Regions from separate parts of the Paenibacillus sp. GP183 genome, predicted to be linked through region 2. Evidence: a T-box and tRNA genes for the amino acid it is inferred to sense, from the RefSeq annotation. Region 2 holds a T-box; the other holds one or more tRNA genes.
What was found. A T-box is a leader RNA that pairs with one kind of tRNA and senses whether it is charged. The one in region 2 lies ahead of ileS (isoleucine--tRNA ligase), so its partner is inferred to be a tRNA-Ile.
Positions count from the first base shown of each region.

Region 1: it has a tRNA-Ile gene. The T-box ahead of ileS (isoleucine--tRNA ligase) is inferred to sense a tRNA for this amino acid. The anticodon was not compared.

Region 1 is NZ_FNSW01000001.1:3,210,031-3,214,877, forward strand. Features, by position in the region: rRNA gene BLV33_RS15755 (23S ribosomal RNA) at 1-1,664, opposite strand, end outside; tRNA gene BLV33_RS15760 (tRNA-Ala) at 1,956-2,031, opposite strand; tRNA gene BLV33_RS15765 (tRNA-Ile) at 2,062-2,138, opposite strand; rRNA gene rrf (5S ribosomal RNA) at 2,329-2,445, opposite strand; rRNA gene BLV33_RS15775 (16S ribosomal RNA) at 2,581-4,127, opposite strand; gene BLV33_RS15780 (hypothetical protein) at 4,508-4,726, opposite strand; gene BLV33_RS15785 (stage II sporulation protein M) at 4,821-4,847, opposite strand, start outside.
Region 2 is NZ_FNSW01000001.1:3,884,575-3,889,421, reverse strand. Features, by position in the region: gene ileS (isoleucine--tRNA ligase) at 1-2,180, opposite strand, end outside; T-box leader at 2,257-2,514, opposite strand; gene BLV33_RS19180 (VOC family protein) at 2,668-3,075, opposite strand; gene BLV33_RS19175 (VOC family protein) at 3,358-3,708, opposite strand; gene BLV33_RS19170 (P-loop nucleotide/nucleoside kinase family protein) at 4,207-4,740, opposite strand.

The DNA of each region.
Region 1 (4,847 bases), 670 kb from region 2:
CCTGTGTCGGTTTGCGGTACGGGCACCTTCGCCTGGCTAGAAGCTTTTCTTGGCAGCTTGAGTACATGACCTTCGGTACTGTAATTTTCCCTCCCCATCACAGCCCAGCCTTATCGATGTGCGGATTTACCTGCACACCAGCCTCACTGCTTGGACGAGCTCTTCCATCCGCTCGCGTCTTTCCCCTTCTGCGTCACTCCATCACTCATAACGGCTACGGTGGTACAGGAATTTCCACCTGTTGTCCATCGACTACGCCTTTCGGCCTCGCCTTAGGTCCCGACTTACCCTGAGCGGACGAGCCTTCCTCGGGAAACCTTAGGCTTTCGGCGGATCAGATTCTCACTGATCTTTTCGTTACTTATACCGGCATTCTCACTTGAATACAGTCCACATGTCCTCTCGGTCACACTTCTACCCGTATTCAACGCTCCCCTACCCAAGAACATTAATGTTCGAGCCATAGCTTCGGTGGCGTGTTTAGCCCCGTTACATTTTCGGCGCAGAGTCACTCGACCAGTGAGCTATTACGCACTCTTTCAATGGTGGCTGCTTCTAAGCCAACATCCTGGTTGTCTGGGCAACTCCACATCCTTTCCCACTTAACACGTACTTAGGGACCTTAGCTGATGGTCTGGGCTGTTTCCCTCTTGACAATGGATCTTAGCACTCACTGTCTGACTCCCGGATCTAAGTTTGTGGCATTCAGAGTTTGACTGGACTTGGTAACCCTTGGCGGGCCCCGCACCCAATCAGTGCTTTACCTCCACAACTCGTTTTCCGAGGCTAGCCCTAAAGCTATTTCGGGGAGAACCAGCTATCTCCGAGTTCGATTGGAATTTCTCCGCTACCCCCACCTCATCCCCGAATTTTTCAACATTCGTGGGTTCGGGCCTCCAGTGAGTGTTACCTCACCTTCACCCTGGACAGGGGTAGATCACACGGTTTCGGGTCTACGCCTGCATACTATATGCGCCCTATTCAGACTCGCTTTCGCTGCGGCTCCGTCTTTTCAACTTAACCTCGCATGCAAACGTAACTCGCCGGTTCATTCTACAAAAGGCACGCCATCACACATAGAAAGTGCTCTGACTTTTTGTAAGCACACGGTTTCAGGTTCTTTTTCACTCCGCTTCCGCGGTGCTTTTCACCTTTCCCTCACGGTACTGCTTCACTATCGGTCACTAGGGAGTATTTAGCCTTGGCAGATGGTCCTGCCGGATTCCGACGGGGTTTCACGTGTCCCGCCGTACTCAGGATCCGTCTAGGGGTTTCGCTTGGTTTGGGCTACAGGGCTTTTACCTTCTTTGCCGGGCCTTTCCAGACCTCTTCACCTACCAAGCTAACCCCATGTTGACGTCCTACAACCCCAGGGAGCAAGCTCCCTGGTTTGGGCTTCTCCGCGTTCGCTCGCCGCTACTGACGGAATCACTTTTGTTTTCTGTTCCTCCAGGTACTTAGATGTTTCAGTTCCCTGGGTATGCCTCCAACTATCCTATGAATTCAGATAGTGGTAACTGCGCATTACCGCAGCCGGGTTCCCCCATTCGGACATCCCCGGATCAAAGCCTGCTTACGGCTCCCCGAGGCATTTCGTCGTTCGCCACGTCCTTCTTCGGCTCCTAGTGCCTAGGCATCCTCCGTGTGCTCTTTCTAGCTTAACCATGCTGCGATCGTTCGATCGTCAGGTTGTCTGCCATCGTTAGATGTCATACGGTTTATTCTAGAAACATTCATTTGTTGTGACACAAATGATGCTTAAAGGATTTACGTGCAACCGTTAGGTTGTCACGCTCTAAGTTTCACGCTTTTTGTTCGTTTCGCTATCTAGTTTTCAAGGAACAATTGTTGCTTGTTGATTCACCGCCTGATCAGCGGCAACAAACATCTTATCACATCTTGCAGGCTCTTTTCAAGTCGATATTTCTTGGAAATTCGACCTTAAAAGGGCATTTTGGTGGAGCCAAGCGGGATCGAACCGCTGACCTCCTGCTTGCAAGGCAGGCGCTCTCCCAGCTGAGCTATGGCCCCATGGGATGTTCCCTTTTTGCAGGGATGTTATGGTGGGCCCTAGTGGACTCGAACCACCGACCTCACCCTTATCAGGGGTGCGCTCTAACCAGCTGAGCTAAGGGCCCTAAGAGCAACTCGTAGAATTGCTAACTTCGTAAGCGTTACTGACATTTGCGGAGCAAATGTGACTTCGTAAGCGTTGCTGAGTTTTGCGCTAGCAAAACTTACTTCGGAAGCATCGCTTCCTTCTTCAAAATAAAAACCCACCTGCGTGCTTTCGAAGAAGCCCTTCGAAAGCATCCGCTTGTGGGGTTCGCTTGGCAACGTTCTACTCTTCCAGAACCCTGCGGTTCAAGTACCATCGACGCTGGAGGGCTTAACGGTCGTGTTCGAGATGGGAACGCGTGGTTCCCCTCCGCCATCGTCACCAAACGAGTGCAGCCTGGTGGTTCTCACCACAGCTACGAGAAAGGCATTACCCTCTCAAAACTGACAACGAGTGAAGAAGAAGTTTGTGAAGGCTAAGCCTTCTTGACTGAGCGCATCGCAGCGCTCAAGTCTCCATAGAAAGGAGGTGATCCAGCCGCACCTTCCGATACGGCTACCTTGTTACGACTTCACCCCAATCATCTACCCCACCTTCGGCGGCTGGCTCCCTTGCGGGTTACCCCACCGACTTCGGGTGTTGTAAACTCTCGTGGTGTGACGGGCGGTGTGTACAAGACCCGGGAACGTATTCACCGCGGCATGCTGATCCGCGATTACTAGCAATTCCGACTTCATGCAGGCGAGTTGCAGCCTGCAATCCGAACTGAGACCGGCTTCTAAAGATTCGCTCCAGATCGCTCTTTCGCTTCCCGTTGTACCGGCCATTGTAGTACGTGTGTAGCCCAGGTCATAAGGGGCATGATGATTTGACGTCATCCCCACCTTCCTCCGGTTTGTCACCGGCAGTCACGTTAGAGTGCCCGACCTTACTCGCTGGCAACTAACATCAAGGGTTGCGCTCGTTGCGGGACTTAACCCAACATCTCACGACACGAGCTGACGACAACCATGCACCACCTGTCTCCCCTGTCCCGAAGGCCTAGCTTATCTCTAAACTATTCAGGGGGATGTCAAGACCTGGTAAGGTTCTTCGCGTTGCTTCGAATTAAACCACATACTCCACTGCTTGTGCGGGTCCCCGTCAATTCCTTTGAGTTTCACTCTTGCGAGCGTACTCCCCAGGCGGAGTGCTTACTGTGTTAACTTCGGCACCAAGGGCATCGAAACCCCTAACACCTAGCACTCATCGTTTACGGCGTGGACTACCAGGGTATCTAATCCTGTTTGCTCCCCACGCTTTCGCGCCTCAGCGTCAGTTATAGGCCAGAAAGTCGCCTTCGCCACTGGTGTTCCTCCACATCTCTACGCATTTCACCGCTACACGTGGAATTCCACTTTCCTCTCCTACACTCAAGTCCACCAGTTTTGGATGCGCACCGGGGTTGAGCCCCGGCTTTAAACATCCAACTTACTGAACCGCCTGCGCGCGCTTTACGCCCAATAATTCCGGACAACGCTTGCCCCCTACGTATTACCGCGGCTGCTGGCACGTAGTTAGCCGGGGCTTTCTTCTCCTATACCGTCACAGCCAGAGCAGTTACTCTCTGACTCGTTCGTCTAGGGCAACAGAGCTTTACGATCCGAAAACCTTCATCACTCACGCGGCGTTGCTCCGTCAGACTTGCGTCCATTGCGGAAGATTCCCTACTGCTGCCTCCCGTAGGAGTCTGGGCCGTGTCTCAGTCCCAGTGTGGCCGTTCACCCTCTCAGGTCGGCTACGCATCGTCGCCTAGGTGAGCCGTTACCTCACCTACTAGCTAATGCGCCGCAGGCCCATCCAAAGGCCACAGATTGCTCCGTGTTTCATGGCACCTTCATGCGAAAGTGCCAATTATTCGGTCTTAGCTATCGTTTCCGATAGTTATCCCGATCCTTCAGGCAGGTTGCCTACGTGTTACTCACCCGTCCGCCGCTGACTCATCCCCGAAGGAATAAATCCGCTCGACTTGCATGTATTAGGCACGCCGCCAGCGTTCGTCCTGAGCCAGGATCAAACTCTCCAATAAAGTTGCACACGAACCATAAGTCCATGCGGCTTTTATTCTCAAGCTTAAACAGCTCAAAAGTTAAAACTGGCGAGATTTCTCTCGTTTTGAGTTGATCTCATCGCTGAGATTTCCCTCGTTTTTGATCGGCCTAAGGCCGATCGCTTCTTCACTCGTTGTTCAGTTTTCAAAGAGCAATTTCTGTTCAATTGCATCATCACCCGTTTAGCGGCGACTTTTATAATATAACACACTCACCAGGACAATTTCAAGTATTTTTTATTCTTCCTTCTTCAGAAAGCCTATACTGTACACGTCCGGCACACCTGCAAAAAGTGGGCGAAATCTAAATTAACATAGATACATAATGGAAGTCAAGCTTCAAGTAATTATTTCTGCGGTCAATGCGAACTCCGGCTTCTCGCATATTTTAAAATCTCCTTTGGTGACGCTAACCGCGCATACATACGGAAGATCACCTTGTACCTGGATTCGATTGCCCCTTTGATCTCCTGGTCCATCCTTTTGTCATTCAGATCAAAGAGCATTTCATCCAGTTCTTTACGAAGCACATAGTCAAGCTCTCTGCACTCCCGTTCATTGAATAAAAAACCGAGCATAACCAACCTCAACCCCTTTCAGCTGTCGGCAAGAAATATGGCTTGGATTTGTTATGCTCAATTTTTACCAATATTATAATAGCACTCACAAATTTTAGACTTTCATTAACCAATAGCTAAG
Region 2 (4,847 bases):
TCGCTGCCCCAAAAACGATCGCGAGAACGTCGGATGTACCAGTTGCTCAGTTCATCGACGAATGTTTCAATTTGCTTTGCTGGGTTCAGGAAATCGTTGATCTCCAGCCCCTTCTCTACATTTTGCAAGGTGCTGCTCAATCTCGACAAAATCCAGCGATCCAATAAGTTCACAGAAATCTGCTTTGAATGCTCTTCCGGTTTATATTGATCAATCGTCGCATACAACGCATAAAAAGCATGCGTGTTATTGATCGTATCGATTACTTTTGATTTAGCTTCGGCTACGATTTGCTTTGAGAACCGTTTGCTGTTCCAAGGTGCGCTGTCAGACAACAAGGCCCACCGAAATGCATCCGTTCCAAATTCATTTATGATTTCCCAAGGGTCGATACCGTTACCTTTACTCTTGGACATTTTTTGTCCATTCTCATCGAGTACGTGCCCGGTTGATATGACAGCTTTGTAAGGGGATTTGCCATTATATAGCGTGGAGACAGCCAGCAAACTGAAGAACCAGCCTCTCGTTTGATCAATCCCTTCGCAGATCATGTCAGCAGGGTACTGCTCATGGAATAGCTCTTCATTTTCGAACGGCTGATGGTACTGGGCAAACGGCATCGAGCCACTATCGAACCAGACGTCAATCACTTCCGACGTTCTTTCCATGGAACCGCCGCAAGAACAGCGAAGCTTCACTTTATCTACGTAGGGCTTATGCAACTCAAGGCTTTCGTCTATCGGATGAACCGATTTTTCCCGGAGATCCTTATGGCTGCCCGGTGCATATTCCGATGCGCAATCTTGGCATACCCATACATTAAGTGGAGTACCCCAAAAGCGATTCCGGCTGATATTCCAATCGACGAGTTCTTCTAGAAACTTGCCGAACCGACCTTCGCGGATATGAGAAGGGTACCAGGAGATCCTGCTGTTGTTCTCGATTAGCTGCTCTTTGACTGCTGTCGTTTTGATGAACCAACTTTCGGTCGCATAATAGAGCAGCGGTGATTTGCAGCGCCAGCAAAATGGATAGCTATGTTCGTAACGTTCTTTGGAGAACAACAAGTTACGCTCGGACAAGTTTTTCACAATATCGATGTCGCAATCTTTGACAAAGCGTCCTGCAAAATCTGCGATCTGATCGGTGTAACGGCCGGCCATATTCACGACATTTACGAAATCCATTTCGTGCTGTCTGACCGTGCGATAATCATCTTCTCCATGAGCTGGAGCGATATGGACGATACCGGTACCGCTGGTGTCGCTGACATAATCCGCGTCTACGACGATATGCCCTTTATTCACATTAATATAGCCAAAAGGAGCCTCATATGGAGTGCCTACAAATTCAGAACCCTTATGCGTTGATAAGATCTCGTATTCCCCTTTCATGATCTTTTCAACAAGATTTCTTGCGACGATGTATACCTTGCCATTCTGATTTACTTTGACATAATCCAAATCTTTATTTACTGCTAAAGCAACGTTTGCAGGCAGTGTCCAAGGTGTTGTCGTCCAAGCAAGGAAATATTCATTTCCGTTTTTACTTCTGAATTTCACAGTGGCACTCAAATCTTTTACATCTTCATAGCCTTGGGCAACTTCGTGAGAACTGAGTGTTGTTTGACAATCAGGACAGTAAGGGCTTACCCGGTGGCCTTTATACAGATAACCTTTTTTATGAATTGCAGATAAAATGTGCCATACACTCTCGATATAATCGTTTGTAAGCGTAACATAAGGGTTTTCCATGTCAGTCCAGTATGCGATCGCTTCGGTCAGTTCACGCCACTGCTTCTCATATTCGAAAACACTGCTTTTGCACTTTTCTACGAATTCGGCAACTCCATATTTTTCGATTTCCTGTTTGCCGGAAATACCTAGCTTTTTCTCCACGCCTAGTTCGACAGGAAGGCCATGCGTATCCCAACCGGCTTTACGGATGACACGGTATCCTGACATAGTTTTGTAACGACCGATGAAGTCTTTAATGACGCGTCCAAGTACGTGCCCGATATGAGGCTCTCCATTTGCAGTCGGAGGCCCCTCGTAAAAGACAAAGTTCGGTTTGCCCACGCGGTTTTCAATCGATTTGCGGAATGTATCATTTTGTATCCACTGCTCCAGAACACGAAGCTCACGGGTTCTCGCTTTCTCTTTCACATCAACTTTTCTCATACATACCAACCTTTCTTAAAACAAAGTGAATTTAATTTATCGGCTAACATTGTAAAACACAAAAAAATCCCGCCCCATAAGGGACGAGATTTCATCTCGCGATACCACCCTAGTTCCGTAATGATCATGAAAGACATGATCTTACGACACCTCTTATTACGTACCATCATACGCATCCTTTATAACGGCTGGATCCCGGGTCAGCTTACTTAATTGCTTCAGCTTTCCTTCTCGGAGAGGATTTTCTGCTAAGTCTTGAACGTTGGCTTTCAGCACATGCCCAACTCTCTGGGGAACAAGGGATTAGCGTACTCTTTCTCGTCAATGAATTTATTAAGACATTCAGTTAATTCTTTTTTACACCATTGTCAATAAAATGTCAACTTTGATTGAAAACCATACAGTGAAAATGAGGCTGAACGTTGTGCTATCGTACTTCGTTAGTTTAATGTTTAATCACTAATTTATCCGACGGGTAATGATTATTTTATTGATCGTAAATTCCCGGAAAGTAAACTTCTATCATGTTTTCATCTATATCGTAGAAGACAAAGTGCGATTTGTTTTTAGGGTTTTCTTCTACTTTAACGCCCTTGTTCTTCAGTTCATCATAAAGTTTATCTTTGTATTCCAATGCTAATTGGAATACAGGATGACAGGACTCCAATTTAATGGGCTGCATGCCATCTTTATAAATTAAGCATAGAACAGGGGTTGTTGCGTTCTTTCCCATGTCATAATTGTCATTACCTTGCCCAAAATCTAAAACAACAGTATGGGCACCGCATCTCTGGAGCAATCTCATTCCGAGAACATCTTGATACCATTTAATTGATTTCTCGATATCCCTAACGTAAAAATTAATCTGAGCTAAACCTTCAAAATATTTCGTCATGAAAATTCCTCCCGAAACACTTGGTTTTAATTGAAAAGAGAGTATCATCTCAATTCATACTACCATAATTCGGAAAATGGTGTCCTGATTATTGAAATTCCCTCGCCATTCTTATACGCATAACTGCCCGTTATAGCACAGAAGGCTACCTATCCATTTCAATCGGCAGCCTTCTCCTGATGTTTATTGAGCTATAGTTATCATCCGTTAGTTAACATTTCTTATGTCGGATCAAAGAAGAAGAATCACCAACTGATTTAGTTCATGTTCCAAATTTCATTGTTATTTATATTGAATGAGTCCTAAATGCAATCCTGTTGGATCAACAATATATGCAAGGTAGAAATCCCCCAGATCCATTTTCGCTTGTACAACCTTTGCCCCGTTTTCAATTGCTTTTTCAACTGATTCATCAATTGAATTTACTTGGATTTGTATGCGAGTACCTTGCTGAAATTCAGCTGGACCTTGAGCTATCCCACCGTTTATTCCTGGTTTTTCATCGGTACCTGTTTTAGCAGAACTGTAACCCCACTGCGGTTCTGATACTTCCCATCCAAATACGGTTGAGAAAAACTTTGCTTGCAATTCCGGATTTTGACTACTTAGTTCAAACATTACTACTCGATTCATTGTTAACAACTCCATTCTTAGTAATTTAGCTTTTTTAATTCATTTCTACAAATTGTGTTTGTATCTATGGAAAATTTTAGTTTAATCATAGAACACATGTTCCATTTTGTAAATGTATTTTTTTATCTTTCTACGCTAAACTGCCCGTTAGTGCAGCGAAGGGGTGCCCTTCGGCACCCCTTTCGGTGTTTCAACTATCGTTTTCCGTTAGAAGCTTAATTATCGTTTAGATAAAGAAAAATCGGCGCACTGATCCAGTATAAGCACGTCCATAACCTCATTATTTTTTTAATGATTTCAATTCTTGTTTTAATTCTACAAGTTCGTTCTTTAACTCTTGTAAATGAGTGTTAAGATTGGAATCATTAATTGCACTACGGATGATCCAGAACAAAATAAGTGAACCAATTATAAAACCAAATACAGAAATTAGAATACCAAACATTTTATCCCCCCTAATTACTGAAGTCCTTTATTGAGCTATATGGACCTTTTTATCTAATTTTCTATAACAATTTCCCCCTCATTTCTTGGTTCTTCAAATCCATTAAGAAAGGTTGATAAAATTTCTTCAGTTATAGTAAAAGCTGCATTTGCATCAAAACGTTGGCTTCGTATCTTAAGGCGCTTTCGCAATTCATCAGGGTGTACTTTCAGATAAATAAGTCTCCATTTACCTCCAGAGTTTTCAATAAGCTGTTTAAATTCATCTCTTTCTGACCGTTGCCAAAAACTAGAGTCAACCACAACCTGTTTATTATCTTGTATTAACTTTACTAACTTATTACGTAATCTTATATGCGCTTCATCCAAATACTCCCTGTATTTTTCAGCTGGATAATCAATTGCATAGCGACCATTCGTAGACCATACTTCTTCATCAATAGAAAGACGTACGAATCCATCCTTTTCTAAATTTTGAGAGAAGGTTGTTTTTCCCGAACCAGCTATTCCACACATTAATACGACTAAAGAAGAATCACTATCTCGTTCTTGATCGATCAAATAATCAATGCTTGACTTTTCATACATATTTTAGCCCTCCTAATTATCTATCTAAAAACTCCGCTAAAAAAGTTAACTGAATTATATCACATCTGGTAAATAGATTACTCAACTATCCTGCCAGTTAGTAGTGA